Hahella sp. HNIBRBA332: one gene and its partner. The protein of the gene in region 2 interacts with the protein of the main gene of each other region in a pairwise test. Links are inferred from orthologs where the notes say so. Each region holds a gene or a part of one and is shown on either strand. Other genes may lie near its edges. The genes, in order: pepP and O5O45_RS24325.

The links.
Region 1: the proteins of O5O45_RS24325 (region 2) and pepP interact in binary tests that used the Escherichia coli proteins (3 or more experiments, as listed by UniProt). The link is inferred for Hahella sp. HNIBRBA332 from one-to-one orthologs.

What each region holds. Positions count from the first base shown.
Region 1 is NZ_CP132203.1:4,741,586-4,756,513, forward strand. What follows is about bases 1-2,954. They hold pepP (Xaa-Pro aminopeptidase), read right to left. Parts: upstream 2,161-2,954; coding sequence 841-2,160; downstream 1-840. Other genes in these bases: ubiH (2-octaprenyl-6-methoxyphenyl hydroxylase), read right to left, coding at 1-844; O5O45_RS20955 (UPF0149 family protein), read right to left, coding at 2,244-2,807. In the rest of the region: O5O45_RS20960 (TIGR02449 family protein), read left to right, coding at 3,255-3,461; O5O45_RS20965 (cell division protein ZapA), read left to right, coding at 3,461-3,748; O5O45_RS20975 (5-formyltetrahydrofolate cyclo-ligase), read left to right, coding at 4,046-4,645; O5O45_RS20980 (hypothetical protein), read right to left, coding at 4,679-4,822; ilvA (threonine ammonia-lyase, biosynthetic), read right to left, coding at 4,993-6,510; ribose-5-phosphate isomerase RpiA, read left to right, coding at 6,632-7,309; O5O45_RS20995 (acyl-CoA dehydrogenase family protein), read left to right, coding at 7,526-8,656; ppa (inorganic diphosphatase), read left to right, coding at 8,740-9,267; bifunctional D-glycero-beta-D-manno-heptose-7-phosphate kinase/D-glycero-beta-D-manno-heptose 1-phosphate adenylyltransferase HldE, read right to left, coding at 9,346-10,779; lpxL (LpxL/LpxP family Kdo(2)-lipid IV(A) lauroyl/palmitoleoyl acyltransferase), read left to right, coding at 10,958-11,890; O5O45_RS21015 (glycosyltransferase family 4 protein), read left to right, coding at 11,906-13,033; rfaQ (putative lipopolysaccharide heptosyltransferase III), read left to right, coding at 13,030-14,124; O5O45_RS21025 (glycosyltransferase), read right to left, coding at 14,100-14,928.
Region 2 is NZ_CP132203.1:5,501,600-5,516,570, forward strand. The notes cover bases 4,344-7,340. They hold O5O45_RS24325 (aminoacyl-histidine dipeptidase), read right to left. Parts: upstream 6,573-7,340; coding sequence 5,115-6,572; downstream 4,344-5,114. Other genes in these bases: O5O45_RS24320 (CBS domain-containing protein), read left to right, coding at 4,580-5,026; O5O45_RS24330 (LysR family transcriptional regulator), read right to left, coding at 6,632-7,340. Also shown: recB (exodeoxyribonuclease V subunit beta), read left to right, coding at 1-1,840; recD (exodeoxyribonuclease V subunit alpha), read left to right, coding at 1,837-3,774; O5O45_RS24315 (outer membrane beta-barrel protein), read right to left, coding at 3,791-4,324; more of O5O45_RS24330, read right to left, coding at 7,341-7,528; O5O45_RS24335 (pirin family protein), read left to right, coding at 7,660-8,499; O5O45_RS24340 (DUF5989 family protein), read right to left, coding at 8,543-8,695; O5O45_RS24345 (SxtJ family membrane protein), read right to left, coding at 8,695-9,117; O5O45_RS24350 (carbamoyltransferase family protein), read right to left, coding at 9,110-10,954; elongation factor P-like protein EfpL, read left to right, coding at 11,092-11,661; O5O45_RS24360 (ABC transporter substrate-binding protein), read left to right, coding at 11,804-12,937; O5O45_RS24365 (HAMP domain-containing sensor histidine kinase), read left to right, coding at 12,966-14,492; heat shock protein HspQ, read right to left, coding at 14,489-14,800; O5O45_RS24375 (helix-turn-helix domain-containing protein), read right to left, coding at 14,875-14,971. UniProt on the Escherichia coli protein: Dipeptidase with broad substrate specificity. Requires dipeptide substrates with an unblocked N-terminus and the amino group in the alpha or beta position.

The DNA of each region.
Region 1 (14,928 bases), 760 kb from region 2 along the record:
GGTAATGATTGATATCCCCGATCCGAACGATTCGACCTATCCGGTAGCCGATTTGAGACTGTAACGCCTCAGCAAAACCAGCCTTGTCCAGGGACAGCAGCCCCTGCAAGCGATTGCTCGGCACGGTCCAGACCACCGCCATTCGATCATTACGCGCAGACGCCAACGGTAAAAAGGCGACAGCGCCGCCATCAATGAAGCGTTCGTATGCGATATTGTCATGTGAACGGGAAAGGCTCACGTTGACCACCAGCGCATGCTGGCCATAATCCACGCGATGGCTGGCGACGCCAAAGCCCTCCGCAAGACTGGAGCGTCCTCCATCAGCGAGCACCAGCAGCCTACCGACGACGTCCCGCTCATGGTCACCTTCCCGCAGACGCACGCTCATACCTTCCGCACAACGCTGCGCGGACACCGCCTCTGCGGGCGCCATGACTGTCAAGTCAGCCCATCCCTCCAATGACGCAACGAGACTACGTCCAATCGCCGCATTGGGAACCACATAACCAAAGGCGTCCAAACCTTGCTCTTGCGCCTGCAGCCGGGTCGCACCCCATTTACCCTGTTCAGAGACATGGATGGTGCTGATGGAGCCAGCGTAGGGCGCCATGGCGGACCATACCCCCATGCGCTCATACAGGAGGCGAGAGCCGTGAGACAACGCCGTGGAGCGCATATCGAAACTGGGAGTAAAGGGACCCTCAGACGAAGTCCGCAAGGAGTGCGCCTCCACCAGCGCCACTTGAAAACGACGCCGGGAAGACTGCTGCAAGGCCAAAGCCAGCGTCGCGCCGACCAAGCCTCCGCCGACGATAACAATATCGTAGTGACGGGTCATCATTTACCCCGCATCAAGGCCTCAATTTCATCAACTTTCTTCGGCGTACCCGAGGTGATGACGTCACCGCCCTGCTTGGTCACAATCACATCGTCTTCGATGCGGACGCCAATGCCTTTCCAGCGTGGGTCAACGTCTTCCAACTCCGGCGCGATATAAATACCAGGTTCGACAGTCAGCGCCATGCCAGGCTCCAACACCCGCCATTCACCGCCAACTTTGTAGTCGCCAACATCATGGACATCCAGCCCCAGCCAATGCCCCGTGCGGTGCATAAAGAATTTTTTGTAAGCCTCAGTTTCAATCAGCTCATTCAGTTCGCCGTTAAGCAGGCCGATCTCACGCAGACCTTCGGTAATCACTTTTAATGCCGCTTCGTGCGGCTGGTTCCAATGGCGACCGGGACGCACTTCTTTAATGGCCGCGTCCTGAGACGCCAGCACGATTTCATAGATAGTGCGCTGCTCAGCGCTGAATTGTCCGGAGACCGGGAATGTCCGAGTGATGTCGGACGCATAGCAATCCAGCTCACAGCCCGCGTCGATCAATACCAGATCTCCGCTCTTCAGCTTGTCGTTATTAGTGACGTAATGAAGAATACAAGCATTCTCGCCGCCGCCGACAATACAGTTGTACGCCTGCGCCCGCGAGCCTTCCCGCAGGAATACGTGCTGTATGGCGGCTTCGAGCTGATATTCATACATGCCGGGCTTACAAATGCGCATGGCTTCGTTATGCGCTTCGGCGCTAATGCGCGCCGCCTGCTTCATAATTTTGACTTCAGCGGAAGACTTAAACAGGCGCATATCGTGCAGCGTATGCTCCAACGCCACGAACTCTCCGGGCGGGTGCGCGCCATTCTTGATTTTGCTGCGGATGACATTGATCCATTCCATAACCCTGCGATCAAACTTTTCATCCAGCCCCATGGAGTAGTAAACCCGCTGCTTGCCTTCCAGCAATCCCGGTAGAATTTCATCAATATCGTCAATGGGGAAAGCGTCATCGAAGAGATAGTGTTCGATCGCCCCTTCCTGTCCCGCCAATTTGCCATTCCAGCGTTCGTAGTCAGGGTTCTTTTCCTTGCAGAACAAAATGGATTCGCCGTGCTCACGCTCCGGGATCAACACCATCACCGCATCCGGTTCCGCAAACCCGCTGAGGTAATGAAAGTCGCTACTCTGACGGTAAGGATATTCCGAATCGCGATTACGCACGCGAATTGGCGCTGCGGGCAAAATGGCGATGCTGTTGGGCGTCATCACGTCAAGCAGATGGCGCCGACGTTTCTGATATTCACGAATCGATAATGCTTGCACGTCTATCTCTCTTAAAAACTTTTAGTTATCCGTAATCTGGCGCACATCCGTACAAACTGCCGGCGGGCCTTGTCCTTAGACCGTTAATGTAGCGTTTTCTTTTCCGAGGCGGCGTTCTTTTTAGCGGCAGTGAGTTCCTGCAGCACATTCAACGCCGCCACTTTCACAAACTCAGTCAGCTCCAGCAGTTCTCTTTCATCCTGCTCGTCGCCATCCACTTCGGGGTCCACTTCGCCGATATCCACCAGATCCTGAAGGATTTCCTGCACATCCGCCGAGCAGGAGGATAATCCGCTCCCCAAAACAGACGTCAGCCCCTCGACGAAGCCCCTGCACCAGTCCGCCAGCGCCGCAACGCGCAGCGAGCACTCTACAGCATCTTCCGGCAACCAGGGCTGAAAGCTCATATTATCCTGCGTCAGCGCTGCTTCTGCGTAGCCGTATACGGCTTTGAAAGCCGCTTGCAGGTTCTCTTCAATCGCATTGACGCTGCCGGCGAAACGCTGCGTGTAGCTCCACCAGTCGTTATCCTGCGCCTGGTCTCCCGCCGCCATTCTTCCACACCAGAGACCGTGAACTCCTGCGGGAGTCGCGTCAGCGTCGATGCGGTTTAATAGTTGTTGCAGGGCATGGTAGGGTTGGGACATTCGTTTAATTCTCCAATCGGGCGGAAGTCGCCCGCTTCCACAGGCTTAACCATCATCGTTCGCAACGGCGAATGGCGTAACCTTATTAAATAGAATTCATTTGGCAAAAACACCCGCTCTGCTTTAATAAGGCGCATCGGGCGCAATTGAATATATATGCGACGGCTCAGGCTTTCGCCATCATGTTTTTTACGGTTCTGGCGTCAACTTTATCAGGATCGACTCACGCCAGAATAATGCTGTGTATGCTAACATGACGCCCACTTATATCGCCACGCGGGTGCGCACGTTGACCCCCTTACATCGGCGACTTATATTTAATTGGACGCCCATGCGCCTACAGTTTGGTTTTCTAACATTTTTCCACTTTGATTCGCGTCCGTCATAAGTCGAGTCATGTTAGAAAACTCTTCCTGAAGAACCCTAGCAATACCACTGGAAAAACTTATGGATGTTTCTCAGTTGCAGCAGTTAAGCGATAAAATTGACCGCCTGATACAGAAGTGCAAACAGCTCGAAGCAGATAATCAGGCGCTACGCCAGCTGCAGGAAGACTGGCAAAAGGAACGCATGCAACTATTACAGAAGAACGATCTGGCCCGCTCCAAAATCGAGGCTATGATCAGTCGTTTGAAAGCTTTGGAGCAACGTTAATGAGTCGCACCAACCATACCGCCACCGTCACCATCCTGGATAAGGAATACTTGGTCGCCTGTCCTCCGGAAGCGCAACGCCAACTGGAAGACGCCGCGCGGACGCTGGATCAGAAAATGAAAGAAATCCGAGCATCTGGAAAAGTTTACGGCACAGAGAGAATTGCAGTCATGGCCGCCTTGAACTTGACTTACGACTTGATGCAGCAAGGACAGAAAACCGAACAGGTCTCTTCTACCCTAAGTACGCTGCATGAAAAACTGGACGCAGCGCTGAGAAATAAATAACTTTACAAAACATACAATTACGTAATCAAAAAAGAAAAAAATATTGGATATTCCTGGTTTGCCCCACTGCTTTTTTCACATTTTTCGTTATAATAGGACCCAAGCTCCCTGAACTGCTCGCCAGTCAGATACGTCCTCGAGCCGATGAATTTTATTATTGGTTACCTCCTGCGAGTGATGTGTGCAAGTCCCTCTTGAAGGGAAAGCCTAATTCATTCCAGCGGTTACCTCCTTGAACCAAAGGGTTCAAGGGCCACGTCAGACAGCGGCTGTCTCGGGGAGTTTATTTTTTCTGCTATGAATAAAGCGTCTATTCGTCGCGCCATGCGCAAAAAACGCAGAGCGCTGACACCCGCCCAACAACGCAGCGCCGCTTCCGGTCTGCAAAAATCACTCAGCTCAGCCATTCATCTCAGTCGTAGCGTCCGCTGGGGTCTATATCTCGCCAACGACGGGGAAATCAATCCATTTCCAACCATTCAGCGCCTGTGGCGTAGAAAAAAAGCCTGTTATCTTCCCGTGTTACACCCGCTCTACCACAACCGGCTATGGTTCGTTCGGTATCTGCCCGGCGCCAAGCTCAAGCCCAACAAGTACGGCATTCCAGAGCCTGTGCTTCGGGGAGCAAAACGAGTTCCCCCCTGGTCATTGGATGTGGTGTGCTTCCCATTGGTTGCGTTTGATAAACAAGGGAACCGATTGGGAATGGGAGGGGGTTATTATGATCGCACTTTCGCGGATCGCCGGGTCATCATCAAAAGGCCGAAATTGATTGGGTTCGCTCATCATTTCCAGCAACTTCCAGAGTTGCCCCACGAACCCTGGGATATTCCACTGTCCGCTGTCGCCACAGATCAGCAATTGCATCGCTTCAGAAACAAAAAAGCCCTGCGTTAACAGGGCTATTTCGAATCGTCAGGAAGACAGGGACTAATTAACGTCCTCGCCAGCGACGGAAACATAAGTGGGCGACGTACGTGCTTCCTTGTGGCCAAAGGTTGTGAAGCCGCTGACGACCAACCCAAGGCAAAATACGATCACAAGCGTAAGCATGACGTCAGGCTTGCGCTTCATGCATCCCCCTAATTTTCATTGGCGTTTTTTAATTTTATAAATCAGACAAATAGGTAATTGTCTTAACTTGAAATTATAGAAAAGTATTGTAACTCCTGCCTGATTTAAATCAAAGCTTTAAAACGCAATAGTGTGACCGTTTCTGCCTTTATATTAAAACCTCTTAATTATCAGGCACCTAGAAACAGTTTGTAGGCTGGGTTATTGGTTTCCTCCCAATACCTGAAACCAACGGTATCCAGCATTTTCCGGAACTCCGCCATTTCATCATCGTTAACCTGCGCCCCCATTAAAACACGGCTATAAGCGGCGCCATGATTACGATAATGAAACATGGTGATATTCCAGCGGGCGCCAAACGCCATAAGGAACTTCATCAACGCTCCTGGACGCTCTGGAAACTCAAAACGGAAAACCTTCTCGTTGGTTAACGCTGGCGAATGCCCCCCAACCATATGGCGGATGTGCATTTTGGCGACTTCATTATCAGTGAGATCAAGCACCGAGTAGCCTTTTTCCTCAAGAATCCCAACCAGCTCCTTACGATCTTCCAGACCAGAGCTGATTTGTACGCCGACAAAGATTTGCGCTTCTGTCGCATCACAATAACGGTAGTTAAACTCGGTGATACTGCGGCGACTTAACGCTTGGATGAAACGCTTGTAGCTGCCCGGACGCTCTGGAATTTTCACCGCCAGGATCGCCTCGCGCTCCTCACCCACTTCGGTACGCTCCGTGATGTATCCCAGACGATCAAAATTCATGTTCGCGCCGCTTACGATGGCGATCAGGTTTTGGTCCTGAATCTTCTCTCTCGCCACGTATTTCTTCAAGCCGGCGATGGCCAATGCGCCAGCCGGCTCAGCGATAGAGCGAGTATCTTCAAAGACGTCTTTGATGCCCGCGCAGATTTCGTCAGTGGTGACTAGGACGACTTCATCCACATATTGACGACAAACCTCCCATGGAGCCTTACCGATTTGTTTGACGGCGACGCCGTCGGCGAAGATACCCACTTCCGGCAACGTCACCCGCTTGCCTGCCTTCAACGCTGCATGAAGACAGTTGGAATCTTCCGGCTCCACGCCAATGACTTTGACATCAGGACGAAGATATTTGATGTACGCCGCGACGCCCGCGATCAAACCGCCCCCGCCGACGGGGACGAACACCGCATGTATGGGAGACGTATGCTGCCACATAATCTCCATGCCTACTGTGCCCTGACCGGCGATAACCTCCTCATCGTCGAAAGGAGGGATATAAATGTATCCCTTTTCTTTGACCAGGGTTTGCGCGTGCGCCGCCGCTTCGTCAAAGGCGTCGCCCTTCAACACGACCTTAGCGCCTTTCGCCCGTACGGAATTCACTTTGATTTCCGGCGTAGTTTGCGGCATGACAATTGTCGCCTTGACGCCCAACTTTTGCGCCGCCAGCGCCAATCCTTGGGCATGGTTGCCCGCTGAGGCCGCAATCACGCCTTTTTCTTTGGCTGAACTGGAAAGTTGTGCGAGCTTGTTATAAGCGCCACGCAACTTAAAGGAAAAAACCGGCTGCAGGTCCTCACGCTTCAATAAAATATGGTTATTGAACCTGTGGCTCAGTAGATGGGCCGTCTCCAAAGGAGACTCTATCGCAACATCATAGACTTTGGCGTCCAGGATCTTTTTTATATATCGGTGAGGCATGATGGGAACTTACTAAATCGCTAGCGGAATTGAGCGCCAAATAATATCGGCATTACAGACCCAACGTCTACTATTGATAGGACGCGGGGTCTATAATTCCCCTATTTTTGAGGGCGGGCTTATGCACCAGGACGAATTAAAGCAGGCTGTCGCAAAAGCGGCGCTGGAATACATCAAACCCCATCTGCAAACCGATACCATTCTTGGCATCGGCACAGGCTCTACTGCCAACTATTTCATCGACGCGCTGGCGGAAGTAAGAACCCAGTTCGATGGCGCTGTCGCCAGCTCAGAGGCCTCCGCCGAGCGTTTGAAGAAGCACAATATTCCGGTATACGAACTTAACTCCGTTTCCGGCTTGGAGTTCTATATCGACGGCGCTGACGAAACCAATCCGCGCCTGGAGCTGATCAAAGGCGGCGGAGCCGCGTTGACGCGCGAGAAGATCGTCGCCGCCAACGCCAAAACCTTTATCTGCATCGCCGACGAATCCAAATGGGTCGACGTGCTCGGCGACTTCCCCCTGCCGATTGAAGTCATTCCCATGGCGCGCAGCTACGTTGCAAGGGAACTGGTAAAACTGGGCGGCGACCCGGTCTACCGGGAAGGCTGTGTGACGGACAATGGCAATATTATTCTGGATGTGTTCAACCTGCGCATTCTGGAGCCGGTGAAACTGGAGCAACAGATCAACCAAATCACCGGTGTGGTGACCAACGGCCTGTTCGCCATGCGCCCTGCCGACGTACTTCTGCTGGGATCACAGGAAGGCGTGAAGACGATCAAAGCGAACGACTGATTGAGAATCTGGCGCGATCCGCTCATTGGATCGCGTCATTCGCCTTCCCCGTTTTCTGTCGACAAAAGCATCTTTCAAAAACCTCTCTGTATTCTTCATTCCCCCATTATTCAGAATATCCCCAACATTCCCCCCCACAAAAAAACAAGCGCTTGCTTGGTTTTAAATTGATCGATAAGCTGAGCCCTAATTAACAACTCGACAAGGGACTTGCGCATGTTCAACGAGACTCATCAAATGGCGCGGCGCACGACCGCAGCATTCATCAAACAACATGTCGCGCCTTATATTCAGGAGTGGGAGGAAGCTGGCTCGTTTCCTCGAGAGATCTATCGTCTGGCGGGAGAGGCCGGCGTACTTGGCGTTGGCTTCAATGAAAAGTGGGGCGGCGCCGGCGAGAACGATATATTGATGAAAGTCGCCGTCAGCGAAGAGCTCATGCGCAGCACTTCCGGCGGATTTGTCGCCAGTCTCGGTTCTCTGGATATCGCCTTGCCGCCGATCGCTCGCTGGGGTAACCCCGCGTTGCAGGATAAAGTGATTCCACCTGTACTCCAGGGCGAAAAAATCGCCGCACTCGCCATTACAGAGCCCGGCGGAGGCTCCGACGTCGCCAACCTGCAAACTCGCGCCATTCGAGAGGGCGACGTTTACCGTATTAATGGCTCTAAAACATTCATCACCAGTGGTTACCGGGCGGACTTCTATACTGTCGCCGTGCGCACTGGCGGCGAAGGTCACGCTGGCATCAGCCTGATTCTGGTGGAACGGGAGCGAAATGGGTTTAGCGCGGGACAACCACTGAAAAAGATGGGCTGGTGGGCAAGCGATACCGCAGAGCTGTTTTTTAATGACTGCATTGTTCCGGCTGAAAATCTTATCGGACCGGAAAACAGCGGCTTCATCGCCATTATGAGCAACTTCTTGATGGAGCGACTGGCGCTTTCCATCATGGCCTATATGACCGCGCAAATCGCTTACGAACAGGCCTTGAATTACGCTCGCCAGCGCGACGCATTTGGTAGAAAAATCGCCAAGTTTCAAGTTATCAAGCATCGCCTGGTCGAAATGGCGACACAGGTAGAGATCGCTCGCAACTACACATTGAATATTGCTCAACGCATACAAAACGGCGATAACCCGATCAAAGAGGTCGCCATGGCGAAGAACTTCTGCTCACAGGTCGCCCAAGAGGTAACAGACGCCGCCGTGCAGATTCACGGCGGCATGGGCTACATGCGCGAATCAGTAGTGGAGCGATTGTACAGAGACGCTCGCATACTCAGCATTGGCGGCGGCTCCACCGAAATCATGAATGAGATTATCGCCAAGCACCTCGGTCTATAAGCTCGGGCAGACGCCTTATTGGTTTTAGCGTGGCAAAGCTCCTATAATTTGCTGCCCAGCTTTTTAATAGAATGGAAAAGAGTATGAACTTTGACAATATTTCCGCAGGTAAAGAACTGCCAGACGACATTAACGTCGTAATCGAAATTCCCGCGCAAAGCAGCCCGATCAAATACGAAATCGACAAAGACTCCGGTGCGGTAGTTGTTGACCGTTTCATGGCCACCCCCATGTTCTATCCCTGCAACTACGGTTTTATTCCTCACACGTTGTCTGACGACGGCGACCCGCTGGATGTGTTGGTTGTTGCGCCCTACCCAATTCAGCCCGGCGCAGTGATTCGTTGCCGCCCAATCGGCGTGTTGAACATGACTGACGAAGCTGGCGAAGACGCCAAGCTGCTGGCGGTGCCTCACTCCAAGCTGACTCCGCTGTACAAAAGCGTCAACGAGCCGACAGACCTGCCTGAGTTACTGATCAAGCAGATCGAGCATTTCTTTGAGAACTACAAGGATCTTGAGGAAGGCAAGTGGGTGAAAATTTCTGGTTGGGCGGACCGCGAAGCGGCTCGTCAGGCTATCCGTGACGCAGCGGCAGCCTACAAAGGCTAATTACTGCAGTTTCCGGCGACGCTTCAGCGTCGCCGGTCATTCCCTTTTCTAAAAGCAGGTCTTCGCAATGCGGAGCAACTACTTCTCCCGATCCTTGCGAATCTTTTCAACAATGGCTGTGGTTGAACAGTTATCCAGAAAGTCCAAGGCCCGCACTTCTCCACCATAACCTTCGACGATCTCCCAACCGACAACTTGCTCTTTGCTGTAGTCGCCGCCCTTCACCAGGATATCCGGCTTCAGAATCTCTAATAAGCGCTCTGGCGTGTCATCTTCATACCAGGTAACCCAATCCACCGCTTCCAGACCAGCAAGCACCGCCATCCTGCGTTCGAGGGGGTTAATCGGGCGCGCCGCTCCCTTCAAACGGCTTACAGAGGCGTCGCTGTTAATCGCAACGACCAATCGATCCCCCAGTTTTCGCGCCTGATCCAGATAGCCGACGTGGCCGGCGTGAATAATATCGAAGCATCCGTTCGTGAAAACAATTTTCTCGCCATGAGCGCGCGCGTCGTCCAACGCCACTTTTAACTGCTCCACCGTCATTGCGCCACGCCCTGCGCCTTGCTCCTGTTGCACTGCGCGACGCAATTCCGGCGCGCTGACTGACGCCGTACCCAGTTTGCCTACGACAATGCCAGCGGCGATATTGGCCAACGCCACCGCCTGCCCCATTTCACTACCTGCGGCCAATGCTGCGGCGAGTACGGAGATAACAGTATCGCCGGCGCCTGTAACATCAAAGACTTCTTTCGCCTGGGCAGGCAAATGCAGTTCAGGTCGTCCCGCTCTCAGCAAGGTCATCCCCTGCTCGCTGCGCGTCACCAGCAACGCTTCCAGCTCCAGTTCCTCTACCAGTTTCAAGCCACGCTGAACCAGTTCAGCCTCACTCGCACAGTACCCTACCACCGCTTCAAACTCAGACAAGTTAGGGGTAATCAAGGTTGCGCCGCGATATTTCTCGAAATCGCTGCCCTTTGGGTCGACCAACACGGGGATTTGTTTGCTTCGCGCCAATTGAATAAAAGCTTGCGGATCGCGTAATGCGCCCTTGCCGTAATCGGACAAAATCAAAGCCCCTGCGCCAGCCAACTGCCCTGCGACTTTCTTTTCCAGCGGTTCCTGCGGAACGCCAGCGAAACTCTCTTCGAAATCCATGCGGATTAATTGCTGATGACGACTGACCACCCGCAACTTGGTGATAGTAGGTAAAGTTTCATGCTCCTGAAAATCCGCCAATATGCCAGCGGACTCCATCCGCGCCGCCAGTGACTGCGCCGCTTCATCTTTACCCGTCACCCCCAAAATCACCGCCGCACTGCCTAGCGCAGCGATGTTCAACGCCACGTTAGCGGCGCCGCCGGGCCGGTCTTCCAACTGCTCCACTTTGACGACGGGCACCGGCGCTTCAGGAGAAATCCTTGATGTCGCGCCGTACCAGTAGCGGTCCAGCATAACGTCGCCAACCACTACGACCCGTGAATTCTGAAACATTGGAAGCTGTATCTGCATGCCCATCCTCAAAACTGAAGCCTTCATTTATCTGTTTGCGATGGAAGGATCGCGCGGCAATATTAGCACGCCTCTCCCCCAGACAGCACCTTACCGCTCCGTCAACTGGCCGGACAAACTGGAGAGCCGGGCGGGATCGGGCTAAAATGCGCTTCTTTTGTTTTAGGAACGCCGTTACGTGTCCGAAGAAAAACGCGATCTGACCTACTCAGACTTTATTCACCCCCGTTATTGGCCAACTTGGCTTGGGATCGCCTTACTATGGCTGATCGCCCATACACCTTTGGCCTTTCAACGTGGACTGGGAATTCTGATGGGCCGCGCAGCCTACTATTTACTACCCAAGCGACGCCATATCGCTGAAGTTAATATCAATCTGTGTTTTCCAGAGCTTACCTCTGATCAGAGGCAAGATTTGGTAAAGTCGGCCTTTGACAACAACGCCATCGGCTATTTTGAAGCCGCATCCGCCTGGTTTACAGGAAAAGAGCGCTTTCGCTCGATTACCAAAGCGCACGGTCTGGAAAACCTGCAAGCAGCGCAGGCCAAGGGCAAAGGCGTTATTCTATTAGGCGGTCACTTCACCACACTGGATCTTGGCGGCGCGTTATTTGATATTTATTCCAGCGCAGCCAGCATGCAACGGGACCATGACAATCCCCTGTTCAACCTGGTGATGACCCGCGCCCGTAGTAAATTTTGCCATCCTGTATTGAGCAAGGACGACTTGCGCGGCCTTATCCGCCTGCTGAAAAACGGCAAAACCATCTGGTACGCCACAGATCAGGATTACGGTCGCCGCGGTAGCGTGTTCGCGCCCTTCTTCAAGGTTCCAGCCGCCACCATTACAACGACCTCTCGCATCGCACAAAAAACCGGCTCACTAGTCGTCCCCTTCAGCCACTTTCGTAATAAAGATGGTGGCTACGATATTTACTTTGAACCGGCGTTATCCAATTACCCCACCGGCGACGATGTCGCAGACGCTAAGGCAACCAACTTGGCGATAGAAAACGCTATCCGCCGCTATCCTGCCCAATATTTATGGATGCATCGGCGGTTTAAGACCGAGCCTCAAGGGAAAAGTCACCGCAAATATTCCGGAAAATGAGCGACATATCCACATATGAAAATTGCGCATATAGAAAGCAGCATCAACTGGGGCGGCCAGGAACTCCGTATTATCGAACAAATAGAGTGGTTACGGTCACATAAACATGAGGCGGAACTAATAGCGCGGGAGGACTCTAAAATCTACCAGGAAGCCCAAAAGCGCAACATTCCCGCTCATGCTCTGGATCTGCGCGGCTCAGCCAATCCTGGCACTGTACGCAATCTCTGCAAACTAATAAAACACAAAAAATACGATATCCTAGACTGCCATAGCAGCAGAGACGCCAGTTACTCCGCTCTAGCCAAGTTATTTACAGGACAAGTAGTTGTACGCTCGCGTCACGTCATTGACCCTATAAAAAACGACTTCCTGCACCGACTAGTCTGGCGTGTGGGCAATGACTTTATCATTACCACTGCGGAACACATAAAACAGCAAGTAATCCGCCTTGGGCTATCTACACCGGAGCGCGTATATGTTGCCGAAGCCGGAGTAGATGCAGACCGCTTCAAGTCTGATCTGCGCATGACACAAAAAGCGCTGAAGCAAGAGCTGGGAATTCCTGAAGAGCACTTGGTCATCGCCAACGTAGGAATGATTAGGCGGGATAAAGGCCAGCTGTATTTCGTAAAAGCCTGTACTGAAGTCGCTCAGCGCATACCAAACGTCACATTTATCCAAGTTGGAGAAGCAACTGATTCCACCCGTGGCTACAAAGAAGAAGTGATGATGGAGATTCAACGCTCTCCATTTAAAGATAGGTTCAAGTTTCTTGGCTATCACGCAGACGTCGAGAACTACCTGGCCATCAGCGATATCGTCGTCGTGTCTTCGGTGGAAACAGAGGCCAGAACACGTTTGGTCTCTCAGGCTTATTTGTGTGGAGCCAATGTGGTTGCGTCCAATATTGGCGGGCTTCCAGAAATGGTTGAACATGAACAAACCGGGCTGATCGCCCCAGCCGCTAATCCCAAAGGCATTGCAGAGCAAGTCCTCAGGTTGGTGGAGAATAAAGACTTAGCTGATCGACTACGCGCCAACGCCGCCCAGTACGCCCTCGACAAGCTGACAATGGAAGGTATGATGAGCGGGATGTTGAACGCCTACAATAGCGCCCTCTCTATGAAAGGCAAAAAATGAGCTACTTGCCCGACGCGATTAATTTTTCCCAGATCAAACGAATTCTGGTCACCAAACTACGTCATCACGGTGACGTACTATTGACGACCCCAGTCATTCACACGATTAAACAACAGCATCCGCACATTGAAATAGATCTGCTCATTTATGCTGACACCAAAGCGCTGGTTGAGCACAATCCCGAGTTAAGCCAAATATTTTGCATTGATAAAAAGTGGCGTAAACTTCCGCTGCTTCGGCACCTGCAGGCGGAAAGGACACTACGAAAACAACTGCAAGGACGACAGTACGACTTGTTAGTCCATCTTACAGACCACTGGCGAGGCGCAAAGTTGGCGAGAGCGTTAAAAACGCCCTACTCTGTGGCGGCCAAGTATCCTAAGCGCGCCAAGTCATTCTGGTGGAAAAAAAGCTTCACTCATTTATATCCTCTCCCCGAGACACCACGACATACTGTGGAAATCAATCTGGATTCACTCAGACGAGTTGGCCTTTACCCCGAATCTCAGCATAAACAGCTTGTATTGCAGACAAGTAACCAAGCGAAAGAATCTGTGGAAGGGCTGCTGAAGCAATTCAAGTTGGATAAATACTGGATTATTCACCCAACTTCCCGTTGGATGTTCAAGAGCTGGCCGGTTGAGAAAAACATAGAGCTAATCAAGATGCTCCAAAAAGCGAACGTTCCGCTAATTATGACAGCAGCGCCGGACGCACGGGAGCTAGAGATGATCCAGCAAATAAATGCAGGTCTTGAAAAGCCGCCTGTTACTCTGGCGGGGGAGCTGTCATTAGACCAGCTGACCGCTCTAATCGCCCAAAGCAGCGGGTTCATCGGCGTCGATACGGCCCCAATGCACATGGCGGCCGCATTGGATAAGCCAGTTGTTGCGCTTTTTGGTCCCTCTGACGAGAAGAAATGGGCGCCGTGGGGAGATAAGTCAAAAGTAATCGCCCACAGCGGCTTTAGTTGTCGCTCATGCGAGCTGGATGGCTGCGGTGGAGGCAAACTCAGTGAGTGCCTCTCCAGCATTGAAGCCGATACAGTATTTCAGACCGTTAAAAGTTATCTATCTGATAAGGAAGCATAGGCTTCGGAGAATACTTTCTCCATACGCTCCACCATCAATTCACGGGAAAAGCGTTCTTCTCCAAATTTACGGGCGTTGCGCCCCATCGTGCGTAAATGCTCTCTATCTGAGATCATTTGCGTCATGGCGGCAGTCATCGCCTTCTCGTTTCTGGGCGGAATCATCAGGCCGGTTTCGTTCTCCACGACGATTTCCCGAACACTTCCTACGTCCGTGGCGACGATTGGCAGCCCAGTTAACATCGCCTGCATAATACTTTGAGGCACCCCTTCGTTGTCATAGGAAGCCAGCACGAATAAATCCATAGCATGTAGATAATCCAACACATTATCCACCGTACCAGTCAAAGTGACGTGCTCGCCGATACCTAAAGCCGCAATTTGCTTCTGTACATTATCAAACTCTTCACCGCCACCGACCAACAGTAGGTGCGCAGAACTTCCCGACTTTAATAGTTCGGCAAATGCATCAACAAGATAGCTATGTCCTTTCCAGTCTCGCATGATCGCAACTTTTCCGATCACAGGACGATCCACAGGCAGTCCAAGTATAGTTTTGGCCTGATCCTTATCTTCCGCAAGCGGATATTTATCGATCTCCAACCCAGTCGGAATCGAAACCACCTTTTGCTTGGCGAATCTCGGCTGGCAAGTTAAATAGTCTCTCAACGTGTCTCCGGTTGTGACAATGTAATCAGCGCCTTTCGCGTATAGCCAAGTGGTGGGCCAATTATCATGGACAGGGGCGGAAACATGCCGCGAACGAACTACAGCAGGACGTTTGCTTAACCAGCGACTCGCCAGA
Region 2 (14,971 bases):
CGGCGTCAGCAGCGTGTTTCTGACGCGGGAAAGCGTCTATCAAAGTGAAGAGGCCACCGATCTGCTGCGCCTGTTGCGCGCCTTGCTGGAGCCCAATGACGAACGCCGCCTGCGCGCGGCGTTGGTGACCCTGAGCTGGGGTTGGACCGCCCCGGAGCTGGAAACGCTGGCCCGGGATGAACAGCGCTGGGAGAGTATGCTGACGTCATTGCATCAGTTACGGGAAGAATGGCAAGACGCCGGTTTCATGCCCATGTTTCAGAAATGGCTGCAGAACTTCAGCATCGCCGCCAGACTACTGGGCCTGCCAGAAGGCGAGCGCCGTCTCACCAACCTGTTACAGTTGGCGGAACTACTGCAACAGGCCGGGCGCGACTACCCCACGCCAGAGCGACTGCTGGCCTGGTATCAAGGACAATTGGAGCAGGCGGACGGACGCGGCGATGAGCATCAGTTACGCCTGGAAAGCGACGAGGCGCTGGTGAAAATCGTCACCATTCACAGTTCCAAAGGCCTCGAATATCCCTTGGTGTTTCTACCTTTTCTGGGATTTGGCCGCAGCGGCAAAGACGATTATTTAATGTGCCATGACCCTGAACGGGAGCACCGTCTGGTGCTCGATCTTAGCGGCGGCGACCGCTTACAGGAGCAGGCGGAACGGGAGCGTTTGGCGGAAGATCTGCGTCTGCTTTACGTCGCGCTGACCCGGGCCAAACAACTGTGCGTCTGGGCCTGGGGCGCCGTAAATGAGTTCCAGTACGCCGCCATGGCGTGGCTGCTTTATGGCGGCGCGACGGACAATCTGACCGACTGGCTGACGTCCCTGAAAAATCTGGACGATACGCAACTTGCGGAGCCCCTGACCCGCCTTGCAGCGCAGACCGACTTTTGCTGGAGCCTGGCTCCTGAGCCGGTGCATCAGCGCCGTCATCCCGGCGAAGGCGCCGGCCAGTGGCGGGCGCGCTCCGCCCAGCGCACCGTGGAGCAAAACTGGCGTTTATCCAGTTACTCGCAACTGGCCTCCGGAGGCGGCGGTCGCCATCACGAAGAGCCCTTGGATGAGGCCGCGCCGGTACAGGAAGTACAGCCTCGCCTGCAGCCGGACGTCAGCGATATTTTTCAGTTTCCCAAAGGCGCCTGGGCGGGTCAGTGTTTCCACCATATTCTGGAGAATATGCCATTGCAGGCGGAAAACGCCGAGGTGTTGCATGAGCTCACCAGCCACAGCCTGCAACAACACGGCTTCGGCGATGAATGGGTGGCCTGCGTTTCGGAACAATTATGGCAAGTGGTGAACACGCCGCTAATGGAGAACGGCGGCGCGCCTTTTTCACTGTCGCAACTGGACAAGGCCAATATGCAGGTGGAAATGGAGTTTCTCTTCCCCGTGACGCTGATTCAGCAAGCGCGGCTGGCGCGTTTCCTGGCGGACTACTCCGGCTCTGAAACGCCGGTTAATCTGAACGTGGCTGCTCATGAGGGCCTGATGCACGGCTTTATCGATCTCACCTTCCAGCATGAGGGACGCTTCTATATCGTCGATTACAAAGGCAGTTGGCTGGGAGAAAAACGCGAGAGCTACGCCCAGGAAAATCTGCGCAACGAAATCCTTGCGCACCGCTATGACCTGCAGTACCTGATCTATACGCTGGCGTTGCATCGCTACCTGCAACGCAGCTTGCCCGACTACGATTACGACGCCCACTTCGGCGGCGTGTACTATTTGTTTTTGCGGGGCATGCACAGTCAACGCCAGCCCGAATTGGGCGTATTTTTCGATCGTCCCTCCCAGGCGGCGGTGGCCGCGTTTGCTGAGATTCTGCAGGGAGAACCGGCATGAGCATCGCCCATCTGATTGACGCCGCCCGCCAAAGTAACTTGCTGCGGCCACTGGATTATTATCTTGGCCATCAGTTCGCCGAAATGGCGATGTCAGCGACAGAAGAGCAACGGGAACTACTGGCGCTGACTGTGGCGCTGACGTCCAACGCCCTGGCCAATGGCCACACCTGCCTGGACCTGTCGCAATACGCAGGCCGCTCGCTGTGGCCGGACTCTGCGGAAGAAGACATGCGGGCCTTTATTGCCCCGTCTCTCAAATTATGGCGCGAAGCGCTGCTCGCCAGCGGCCTGACCCAGGCGGACTCAGACGTGGGCGAGGCGGGCCCGGTCAGTCCATGCGTGCTGGATGACCGTAACTGTTTCTACCTGGCCCGTTACTTCGAATATGAACGTCAGCTTGCCGGATTACTGCAACAGCGCATCGCCAACCACGCGGCTTTCCCGCCAGAGCAGGTCCGTCAGGCGCTGCTGCGCTTTTTCCCCTCCGTCGAGTCGGAGGATCGTCAGGCGATCGCCGCCGCAGTGGCCTGTCGTCAGGGCTTCACCGCCATTGTCGGCGGCCCCGGCACCGGTAAGACCACCACCGTAGCCAGGCTGCTGGGCATGTTGGGAGAACTCGCCGACCCGCCTCTGCGCATCGCTCTGGCGGCGCCCACCGGCAAAGCCGCCGCGCGCCTGATGGAGTCCATCCGCAACGCCAAATTGCAGCTGGGGGAGCGTCTGCCGCATCCCGAACGCATTCCGGATACCGCTTACACCTTGCATCGCCTGCTGAAAGTGCGGGGGGATGGCAAGGGCTTCGTGCATCACGCCGGCCATCCGCTGCCCGTGGATTTACTCCTGATAGACGAGGTGTCGATGGTGGATCTGGCGATGATGCTGCGCACCGTAGAGGCGCTGCCTCCTCACGCCCGTCTGATGTTGCTGGGCGATAGCGAACAACTCGCGTCAGTAGAAGCCGGCAGCGTCATTGGCGACATCTGTTCGCAACGAAGCGCCGCCGGCGTCAGCCCGGAAATGGGGGACTATTTACGCCAGCTTGGCCTGACGCCTCCCTACCCGGTTGAAGCAGAGGCCGCGCCTGTCTCGGACTGCGTCATCCGCCTGGAGGTAAGTCATCGCTTTCACGCCCGCAGCGGCATCGGTCGTCTGGCGCAGGCGATCAACGCCGGCGATCCGGAAGCGGCCCTGCAGGTATTCAAGCAGCCGGAGTTCGAGGACGCGGATTGGGAAAATCTGCCGCCATCGCAGCTTCAGTCATTCATCCAGCAAACCGCGGCCAACGCCTACGAGCCCTGCTTCAAAGCCGATTCGGTGGAAACCGCCCTGGACGCCATGAATCGCTTCCGCATCCTCTGCGCCGTAAAAGAAGGCCATGGCGGCGTGCAGGAGATCAATCAGTGGGTGGAAACCGCGCTGCAACGTAAAGGCCTGACGCCGCGTTATCAACTGCACTATCACGGCCGACCTATTATGGTGACCCGCAACGACTATAGCCTGGGCTTGTTCAACGGCGATGTGGGCCTGATCTGGCGTGATCCGGCATCGGGACAACTACGCGCCTGGTTCCCGGACGCTGACGGCCCCCTGCGCAGCATTCCTTTGTACCGCCTGCCCGCTCATGAAACGGTCTACGCCATGACCATACACAAAAGTCAGGGATCTGAATTTGACCATTGCGTGGTGGCGTTGCCCGAAACTGATCAACCAGTGCTGACGCGGGAGTTGATATACACGGGCGTCACCCGCGCCAAAAAGCGGATCAGCGTGTGGGGGCCGCGTCACCTGTTGATCAAGTCTATTAAACGCCCCACCCAGAGGATGTCCGGGCTCGCCCGCAGAATCTGGGGCGAGTCCGCACCGAGCGAACCCAGCGTTGATAATCCACCGGATGCAGCGTCCGGCGATGGCGTGCAATTGGATTTATGGTAGGCCTCGCAGACGGCGGTCAGAACTCCCCCGTCACGCCAATGCCGAAGGTATTGAAACGCACTTCATTATGCTCGAAGTGCGTTACCTCCGTTTTCAGGTAGATCCCTTTCTTAATGCGGAAATCTACGCCACCGCCATAAGCGAAGCCGCTGTGCGTTTCATGGTTTTTCTCACAACCGCCGCCCAGAACATGGCAGCTCTGTACACTGACGCTGGCGCCTTGCCAACCCAGCAGCACATAGGGCTTTATTGCATTACTAAGCGGCAGAGTGAAGCGGTTGTATCCCGCCACGTAGGCGTCCATAAACGCGCCGGAGTCATCCAGAGGGTCTTCATCGAATATCAGAGAGAAGAAATCAACGCCCAAGCGCCCTTCCAGCCCCCAAAAGTCAGTAAGGCTCCAACCTAATGTTGCATTCAGCATCAGATTGTCATGCAGATTTTCTGAAGAGGCGTGCATATAATCCAGCCCCAGTGCGCCATAGCCTTCTGCTGATGCGTCGACAGCCATGGCCAAAGTCAGGCAGATTCCTAAACCCAGTCTTTTCATTACAACCCTCACTCTGTAATTAGGGAATATTCTTTAAACAATTTTTGGGCTATCTCCATAGCGCGCCGAAGCATACACTAGGGGTTGTCTGTGTAACAGCGTCAGCGCCGCAACGCTCTACACGCCGAGGCTGGCTATACTTCCTGGAATAACGTTGAAATATCGCCAGCCCCTGGGTAGCGGCGGGTTTGACTCGCATCAAGCCATACCGACGCCGGTTCCATTACCTTAAAGCTTACGCAATTGGAGGTAAGCATGATCCTGATGAAAGATGTAATGAGCCACCCCGTGCATACGTTGAGCACTGAGAACAGCTTGGCCGATGCCCGTAAAATGATGCAGGAACAGGGCGTCCGCCATATTCCGGTCGTCAACGCCAAAAACAAACTGGAAGGGCTCGTCACCCAGCGCGACGTCTTCGCCGCCATGGACTCCTCCGTGTATGACCTGCCCCCGGAATTGATGGAGGCTCACGAGTCCGAAATTCCCGTCACTCAGGTGATGCGGACCAAAGTCGCCACCGCCAGCCTGGATACGCCGATCCGCAAAGCAGCGGAATTTCTGCAAACCAAGAAATACGGTTGTCTGCCCGTGGTGGAAAATGGCCATGTCGTGGGCATTTTGACGGGAGGCGACTTTATCAAGATCGCCATTAATCTGCTGGATCTGGTGGAAGTGGAGCCGGAGGAAGAGCCCAGCTGATCGAGAAACGCAACAGGCGCGAAACCAATGAGGTGACGTCGCCTGTCGTCGGGCGCCAGTAACGGCGCCTGCGAGATCATTGTCTGTTTCAGGCGGGTTTGGCCAGATGCGCCAGCGCCGCTTCCAGGAACTTCCAGAAATTCGCCACGCTTGGCTCGTGCACCGCCTCGTCCGGCGAGTGCGCGCCACGAATGGTCGGCCCAAATGAAATCATGTCCCAGTGGGGATAGTTCGCGCCCAGGATGCCGCATTCCAGACCCGCATGAATTACCTGGATCTTGGGCGTGACGCCCACGACTTTCTCGTGCAGACGGGTCAGATTATCCAGCAGACGAGAGCGCTTGTCCGGCGCCCATCCGGGGTAGCAGTTGCCCACAGAGGTTTCCGCACCCGCCAGTTCAAATACGCTCGCCAGGGATTGCGCCGCGTCATCCCGCAACGAGTCCACCAGACTGCGCGCCAGACAGTGCACTTCGATATGACCGTTATCCATCACTACCCGCGCCAGGTTGTTGGAGGTTTCCGTCACGCCGGGGAAGTCAGCGCTCATACGGAACACACCGTGAGTACAAGCGAAAATCACACGCTGTAAGCGGTCCACCATCTCCTCCGGCAACAAGTCGGCGGCGTCAGTTTCGTTGATGGTCAGATGCAAATGCGGCTCGGCGGATTTCAGCTCCTGCATGAACAGTTGCTGCAGTTCGCTAATGCGGCGGGCGATCGCCTCGCCCTGCTCCGCCGGCGCCGCCACGACGGCGAAGGCCTCGCGCGGAATCGCGTTACGCAGGGTGCCGCCGGTCAAAGACGCCACTCGCAAGGCGGGAAACTGTTTGCGTAATTGATCCAGGGCGCGATTCACCAGCTTCAGCGCATTGCCGCGTCCGGAATGGATATCCAGCCCGGAGTGGCCGCCGCGCAACCCTTTCAGCGCAATGCGCCAGTACTGACGACGATCGTCCCGGGGCTCCGCCTGATAGGTGAAACGTCCGCCGATATCCACGCCGCCGGCGCAACCGATATACAGTTCATTCTCTTCTTCCGTATCCAGGTTCAATAGCAAAGAACCCTGCAAAACGCCGCCCTGCAAGCCTTTGGCGCCGCTCATCCCGGCTTCTTCATCCACCGTTAACAGACCTTCCAACGGCCCATGAATCATGTCTTTGGAAGTCAGTACGGAAAGAATGGCCGCTACGCCGATGCCATTATCCGCGCCCAATGTGGTGCCGCGGGCGCGCACCCAGTCGCCGTCGATATAGGGTTGAATGGGATCTTTGCTGAAATCGTGGGTAGAACCTTCGTTCTTCTGCGGCACCATATCCAGATGGCTTTGCATCACCACGCCGGGAGCGTCTTCGTAGCCAGGCGTCGCGGGTTTGCGGATTATCAGATTGCCGACCTGATCCTCAATGATTTCCAGCTCATATTCACTCAGGGCTTCTCTGATGCGGGACTTGAGCAGCTGCTCTTGTTTGGAAGGCCGCGGGGTGTCGCACAATAGCTGGAAAAAACGCCACAAGGGCTGCGGGGTCAGATCGCTTAAACTCATAATGTCGCCAAATTGTTGTTGATTGTTCTGGAGTTCCCCAAGGCGCTGCGCCAAGAGGCCTATTCAGGAAATCTGGTCCATTCACGTCCCCGTCGCAATAGCTGATTTCCCAGATAAAGCGTGGCGGGACCTTGTCTGTCCATATCGCCGTAGACCAGATACAGCGGGACTTCTCTATCGCCGCCTTCCTGCAGCGGCAGCGCCTTCAAGGCGCCGCTTTGAATATCCGCATCCACCCAGGAAACCGGCAGCCAGGTGAACCCTAGCCCGCGTTTCACCATATTCACCGAGGTGCTCATGTGCGTCACCGTCCAGCGCTGCTCCGCGCCCAGCCAACCGGAATTGCGGCGCACGCTGCCAGAGTCGCGGATGACGATTTGTCGATGTCGGGCCAGGTCGTCTTTATTCAGGGTGCGATTAAGCTGATGCAGCGGATGTTGCGGATTCGCCACCGGCGTAAACGGAATATTGGTAATCAGATCGCCGATAAACCCCTGCGGTACGAATGGGGTTATGACCAAGTCGCATACGCCCTGCTTGAGCAGGTCTTCAGCGCCGGACAACACCGTTTCGATTATTTCGATGCGAGTATTGGGGTATTGCTCGGAAAACTCCGATAGCGCGCAATACAGGGCTTCCTGGGGATAAATGATCTCTACCGCGATCTGTATATGCGCTTCAATACCCTGCGCCAGACCAGACGCCACGGACTCCAGCTGCTCCGCCTGCTGCAGCAGGTTTTCCGACCGCCTCAGCAAAAGCTTTCCCGCCTCGGTCAGCGTCGCCTTGCGCCCCTGCACCTGCAGAATCTGTACGCCCAGCATTTCCTCAAGCTTATGGACGGCGTGATGCACCGTGGACTGGCTTTTGTGCACCATCTCCGCCGCCTGGGCGAAGCCGCCATGGGCGACCACGGCGTGCAGCATACGCCATTGTTCCAGTGTCGATTTAGGCATGAATTCTAATTTATCGAAATTTAGACACGAATTATTGCAATTTATTTTCGAATTTTACGATGCATAATGCAACAATGAGAAGACTGCTTGCAGGATATGCAAATCATGCAATGGAGTGGGAGGACACCACCATGGCTGTACGAGAACTCAAGCGCATCATTAACGCCAGCCCGGCGACCGACGGCGCGGGAGTCAGGATTTCCCGGATCGCAGGTTTTTCCGCTACCGATCTGGAACCTTTCTTAATGCTCGATGAAATCCGTTCCGACGAACGGGACGATTTTATCGCCGGCTTTCCCGAACACCCTCACCGCGGCCTGGAAACCCTGACCTATATGAAAGAAGGCGGATTCGAGCACCGCGACCATATGGGTAACCTGGGGGCCATCAAAAGCGGCGGCGCGCAGTGGATGTCCGCCGGCAAAGGCGTCATACATTCGGAAATGCCGATACCTGAAGCTGCGCGCATGCACGGCTTTCAGATCTGGATCAACCTGCCCCGCACACAGAAGATGAAGGAGCCGGAGTGGCGCGACGCACAGCCGGAAGAACTGCCTTCTATTATTCTGAGTTGCGGCGAGATTCGGGTTATCGCCGGCTCCTGGCGCATTCAGGATAATTTCAGCACTTCGCCGCTGAACCGTCTGGCGCAATCCGCCGGCCTGCTCGATATATCCCTGCTGCCCAACGGCAAGCTGGATCTGCCACTGGAGCAGGACCGGCAGGCGGCGATCTATGTCTATAACGGCCGCGTGCACATGGGCTCGGTGCTGCAGGCAGGCCAGCTTGGCATCCTTGGCGCAGGCGACCGCCTGCAACTGAGCGCGGATAAAGGCGGTGCGGACTTCCTGCTACTTGCGGGAGAAGCCTTGCATGAGCCTGTGGCGCATTATGGTCCTTTCGTCATGAACACCCACGACGAAATTCTCACTGCAGTGAAGGATTATCAGGAAGGGAAGCTGACGGCATAACAAAACGGCCTCCAATGAGGCCGTTTTCGTGTGCGCTGCGCCGTCAAAACAACGTATAAATGAAGGGCGCCACCGCCGAGCCTTGGGTGATGACAATCAGGCCGCCCAACATTACCAGGGTCAATATCAGCGGAAACAGCCACACTTTTTTCCTTTGTCGCATAAACGCCCAAAGGTCTTTCAAAAATTCCCACATCAGAAAGGTCGCTCCAAGGACTCAGGGGTAATGGGGTCGTTACGTACTGTCCGATAGGTAGTCGCTTGCGGATCAATGCGTTTTTGCAGTTGCAGCTTGTGCATGAGCCGCAGCGCCCATCCCAACGGCGCCACCAGAACAACGAAAACAGCGCCTAGAATAATAGCGCTGTTTATCTTGCCCAGCCTTAAAGCAAAATGCATCCACAGAACATACACCTGGCGTAGCAGTCCCGGTTGCACCAGCGCCAAAGCGGCGAACACGGCCGCAACCGGATAGGGCCATATAGGCAGGCTCAGTGCAAACACCCAAGGCACAAACAATCCAAACACCAGAATCAAAAAGACGGCCATGACAAGGCCGAACTTTCTCAGTTCTCCTTCCGGGGCGGAAGCAAAGTCGTGCTGCGCTGATTTAGTCAAGTTCAAACTCCCGGGACCAATCTTTCTTTACTAACGCTTCTGGTTGCATAGCCTTGCGCAGTACGCAGCGCCCCAGGACCAGAACATCCATCTCCGTCGCCATAAAACACCGAAACGCGTCGTCCGGGGAGCAAACCGGCGGTTCGCCCCGAACGTTAAAGGATGTGTTGATTAACACCGGATGGCCGCTACGCTTGGCGAACTCCTTTATTAGACGATGAAACTCAGGATTAGTTTCCTGATGCACCGTCTGCACCCGCGCCGAATAATCGACATGGGTGATAGCGGGCAAATCAGAGCGAATCTGCCGCAGACGCTCCAACCCCTGAAGCCCCGGTTCGGCGGATTTACGCCATTGCTCTTTAACATCCGCCACCAGCAGCATGTAAGGACTGGGTTTCTCCAATTCGAAATAATCGCCGCACTGCTCCGCCGCCACCGCAGGGGCGAAGGGGCGAAAGGATTCGCGGAATTTGATTTTAAGATTCATTTTGGTCTGCATGACCGGATCCATCGGGTTACCCAGAATGGATCTCGCTCCCAGAGCGCGTGGCCCAAATTCCATACGTCCCTGAAACCAGCCCACCACTTGGCCGTCAGCCAGATCACCAGCGATATCGGCATACAGCGCGTCATCCTCCAGCACCACAAACGACGCGCCGGCGTCTGTCAAATAGCGCTGTATGTCCTCGTCGCTGTATTGCGGTCCCAGGTAGGCGCCCTGCATAGCGTCCAATTGTCCTGAAGCCAGGGGACGCGTTCTGGGCTCGCCTTGATAATGATGCCAGGCCAGCAAGGCAGCGCCGAGAGAACCGCCAGCGTCGCCGGAGGCCGGCTGAATCCAGATATCGTCAAATGGGCCTTCTCGCAGCAGGCGGCCGTTGGCGACGCAATTCAGCGCCACCCCGCCCGCCAGACATAAATGACGTTGCCCTGTCTCCTCGGCGATCGTACGCCCGAGGCGCAACACGATTTCTTCCGTCACCGCCTGAACCGAGCGCGCCAGATCCATATACGCCTGCGTCAGCGGCGCTTCCGGTTCCCGCCGGGGCAGATCGAACAACTCGGCGAAGCGCTGGTTGGTCATACGCAGACCAGTCATGAAATCAAAGTAACGCAAATGCAAACGGAAAGTGCCGTCAGGTTTGACATCTATGAGATGCTGCATGATCAAGTCGACGTATTTTGGCTCCCCGTAGGGCGCCAGTCCCATCAACTTGTATTCGCCGGCATTGACCTTGAAGCCGCAAAAGTAGGTAAAAGCGGAGTACAGCAAACCCAGAGAATGGGGAAACTCAATTTCCCACAACGGACGCAAAGAAGCGCCCTCGCCCACCCACACCGAACTGGTCGCCCATTCGCCCACTCCATCCAGACACAGAACGGCGGCATTGGCGAACGGACTGGGATAGAAAGCGGAGGCCGCATGGGATTGATGATGCTCCGCGAACAACAGCCGCGGCAGAACGGCTTTGGGGTCGCGCAACAGTCCCCTCAACGCCTTCTTCAACTCACTTTTCAGGAATAGCTTATCCTTGAGCCACACCGGCATCGCCGTGGCGAAAGAACGAAAACCCCGTGGCGCGAACGCCAGATAGGTCTCCAGCAGCCGCTCAAACTTCAACAGCGGCTTATCATAAAAAACTACCGCATCCACCTCATCCAGGGCGACGCCGCCGGCGTCGAGCACATATTCAATAGCGTGGCGGGGGAACCCCGCATCATGTTTTTTGCGGGTAAAGCGCTCTTCCTGGGCGGCGGCCAGAATCACGCCGTCCTTTACCAGCGTCGCTGCAGCGTCATGGTAATAAGCGGAAATGCCTAAAATAGTGGTCATTGAAAGGGAAGCCATTCCGTTATGCGTAGTATGGGGTGTGACCTGACGGGAAGGTGTCATCGTCGCTATCGCTACAGTTTTCTTAAGACTACTGATGCCATAAAATGCGCGCAACCATTTTTTCCGGAGACACCCATATGCCGCGGGCCAGCGAGATTAAAAAAGGCGAAGTCGTTGATTTAAACGGGCAATTACTGATTGTTAAAGACATTGAGGTGCACAGCCCCAGCGCCAGAGGCGCCGCCACCCTGTACAAAATGCGCTTCAGCAATGTACGCACCGGACTCAAATATGAAGAAAGCTTCAAAGGCGACGACATGCTGAGCACCACTCAGCTGGAGCGTCGTCAGGTGTCTTTCTCCTATATTGACGCCGACGACTATGTCTTCATGGACAACGAAGACTTCTCTCAATACATGTTGAAAAAGAACGACATCGAAGATCAGTTGCTGTTCCTGACTGAGGAAATCCAGGGATTGCAGGTGTTAATGGTGGATGGCCAGGTCATCGCATTGGAACTGCCGCAAACCGTGGAAATGGAAGTGATCGAAACCACTCCCGCCATGAAAGCGGCTTCCGCCAGCGCCCGCACTAAACCCGCCAAATTCGCCACCGGCCTGACGATTCAGGTTCCCGAATATCTGGAACAGGGCGAGCGCGTCAAAATTCATACCGCCGAAAAACGTTTCATGGGCCGCGCAGACTAAAATGCGCCGCCCTTGATCGCCGTTGCAGCGACGCGCCGCCGTCGCTGCGCGCCCCCTGACGCCTCTCTCCGCGCTAAAAGCGCATCCCCGGATTTACGGCTACACTGAGTGAATGAATTCTAACTCGGTCCGGCCGGAAACGATGCTATATAAGTTGTCCTGCAAAGGCGCGCTTTGGCTGCTATTTTGGTTGCTGGCGTCCCCGCTGACGTACGCCGCGCCGGCCCCATCCATGGCGCCGGCGATGCATGTGGTGTTTTTCAATCCACAAAGCAGCGACGATACCTTCTGGTCTGAGGTGATTCGATTCGCCCGCGCCGCCGCGGAAGATCTCAATATCCGCCTGGACGTATTCAGCGCCAATCACGACCGGCTGCTCATGCGCCAGCAGATCAAGCATATTCTCGCCAGCGACCCACCGGACTTCATCATGTACAAAAATTTCAAAGGAAACGCTCCAGAGTTACTGGCGCTGGCGGAAGAAGCCAAAGTGCGCTCCTTCATTTTCAATTCCGGCCTCAATGTGGAGCAGGAACGGCGTTACGGAAACCCCCGGGAACGTTTCAAGCAATGGATCGGGCAAATGCTGCCTAACGATGAAAACGCTGGTTACGCCCTCGCCAATATGCTGTTCGCCTCCGCCACCTCTCGCGAACTGCTGCGCGGCGGTCAAGTGCTGCCCATTCTCGCCATCGGCGGCACGCCCACGGACAACGCAGCGATTGAGCGGGAAATGGGTTTACACCGTGCGCTGTCGGAACATCCGGAAGTGGAGTTGCAGCAGCTGGTGTCCGCCCGTTGGGATGAAGAACTGGCTTATAAGCAGGCGGTCGGACTGTTGAAACGCTATCCCCGCACGCGAGTGATCTGGGCCGCCAACGACTCCATCGCCATCGGCTCCCTGCGGGGAGCGCAAAGCCTCGGGTACAAGCCTGGGGAAAATATTCTCATCGCCGGGATCGACTGGAGCCCATCAGCCTTGGAATACATCAAGGAAGGCAAGCTGGCGGGTTCATTCGGCGGCCACTTCATGCAGGGCGCCTGGAGCCTCGTGCTAATGTACGACTACCACCATGGCCGGGATTTCGCGGACGACGTAGGTGCGTCCATTCACTCCAACATGGGGCTGCTCACGCCAGAAAACGTCGACAGATATTTACAGTTCATTGTCGGCGTGAATTGGAGCGACATTGATTTCACTCGCTTTTCAAAAGCGTTGAATCCTCAACTCAAGCAGTATGACTTTTCATTAGATCGGCTGCTCCGGCAGCAATGAACTCATTTTGGCGAGACGCGACGACATAATGCTTCCAGATCAGTCCATCAACGAAGAGTTCCCCAAGGACCGGAAACAAAAACGTCAACCGCACAGCGCCTATCTGCGTCGCAGGTTAATGACGCTGACTTCCATCATCATTGTCTCTATGTTCGCGCTGGAAGCGGCGGTAACCGCCTGGTACGACTACCGGGCGCAACTCGCCAATCTGGAGAAGGACGCCTATCTGCTGGCGGATGCGCAACGTTCCGTGCTGGCAGCCGCCGTCTGGAACTTTGACTTCGACATTATCAACAACGCCGTCAACAACCTGTTCTCTATGCCGGAGATCATGCAGGTCGCCATTCGCTATCCTGACGGCGAAGTTATCGCCTCCGCCGGCAAACTGTCGGACGGCGCCGCGCAGATGCGCATCACCCGGCCGCTGCTCTGGGATCAGGGCGGGGAAAAAGAGATCGGCACGCTCAACATTGTGATCGACATCAGCCAGGTGGAAAGCTCCATGCTGGTCAAGCTGACGGAGCGCTCCGTCACCCTCAGCGCCACGCTGTTTATCTGTCTGGCCGCCATCTACCTCGCCTGCCGCTGGATGACGCAACCGCTGGAGGAATTGACCGCCGCCATCACCCGGCTGGCGGACGGCGATCTGGAGCAACGAATTCCCCACACCCAGCGCAACGATGAAATCGGCAACGTGGCCCGGGCGCTGGTGAAGTTCTCGGAAAACAGTCGACTTCTATACGACCTGCAGAACTCCCTCACTTTCAATGTGGCGGAAAAAACCCGTCAGCTAAAACAGGTGCGGGAAGACACAGCTCACGACAATACCGTGCGCGCTCGCTTGCTCGCCATGGTGTCGCAGGAAATTCGATCTCCCATGACCGCTATTCAGGGAGCGGTCATGCTGTGCAAAAACGGACTGACCGGAGAAATACAGGAAAAGACCCTGCATATGCTGCACGTCGCCGAGCGCAACTGCGAACGTATGCAAAAGTTGATTGAGGTGTTGTTCGATATTTATCAGATACAAAATCACTCTCTGGCGCTGGACTCAAGCCCCGTCAACCTGCTCAAACTGGCGCGGACACAAACGGAGATCTGGCGCAACAGAGCCTACCAAACCAGTAAAAATCTGCACTTCGAAAGCGGCATAGCGGAAGCCTGGGTGCGCGGCGATGAAAAGCGCCTGCAGCAGGTCATTGATATTCTGCTCAGCAACGCCGTCAGACATTCCGGCAAAGGCGGCGAGATCAGCGTACATCTGCGCCGCGAGGGCGCTTTGGTCAGCCTGTCTGTCAGCGATAACGGGCCCGGCATTCCCAAAAAAATCCGGCCCTACCTGTTCGAAGGGCTGGCCCGCGGCGACGAGGCCAGCAGCGACTCCCTGGGCTCCGGCTTCAGCCTGACTTTGGCGAAAGGGTTGGTGGAGTTACAGGGCGGGCAGATTTACTTCGAATCCATCGCCAAGGAAATTTCCAGCAATTCCACCCTGCCGACCGGCGCCACCTTCTATCTGGAGTTGCCCTATATACCTGCGCCCAATGCGGGGGATTAATGCATGGAGTGTCGCGGGAAATAGCGCGCGCCGTCGTAACGGTCAAAATAAGCGCCCAAGAGAGGATGGTCGATCTGGGTCGTATCCAGACTGACTCGCAGATTGCGTTCCGCCACGTAGGTCATGTGGTCGCTCTCATGCACCAGCACATGATACCAAGGCTGATCTTTGGGCGGGCGCGACTTGGCGACGCTCTCATACCAGGCGTCGGTATGGTTGAACGTCGGATCAACGCCGATCACTACGCCGCGATAACCAAATAAATTATGTTCAACCAACTGGCCGACAAAAAAGTGTGCTTGCGCCATATCCCCTCCTGTCCCTAATTATAGCCGGGCTTGGCGGGACGCGCTGACGCAGTGTCGAGTCGCGGGACAGTCGCTTAGACCCGCCGCGACTTACGGTAATCGCAGGGGGACTGGCTAAAGCTGCGGGCAAATACTTCGTAAAAACGGGTGATGGAGGAAAATCCGCTTTCA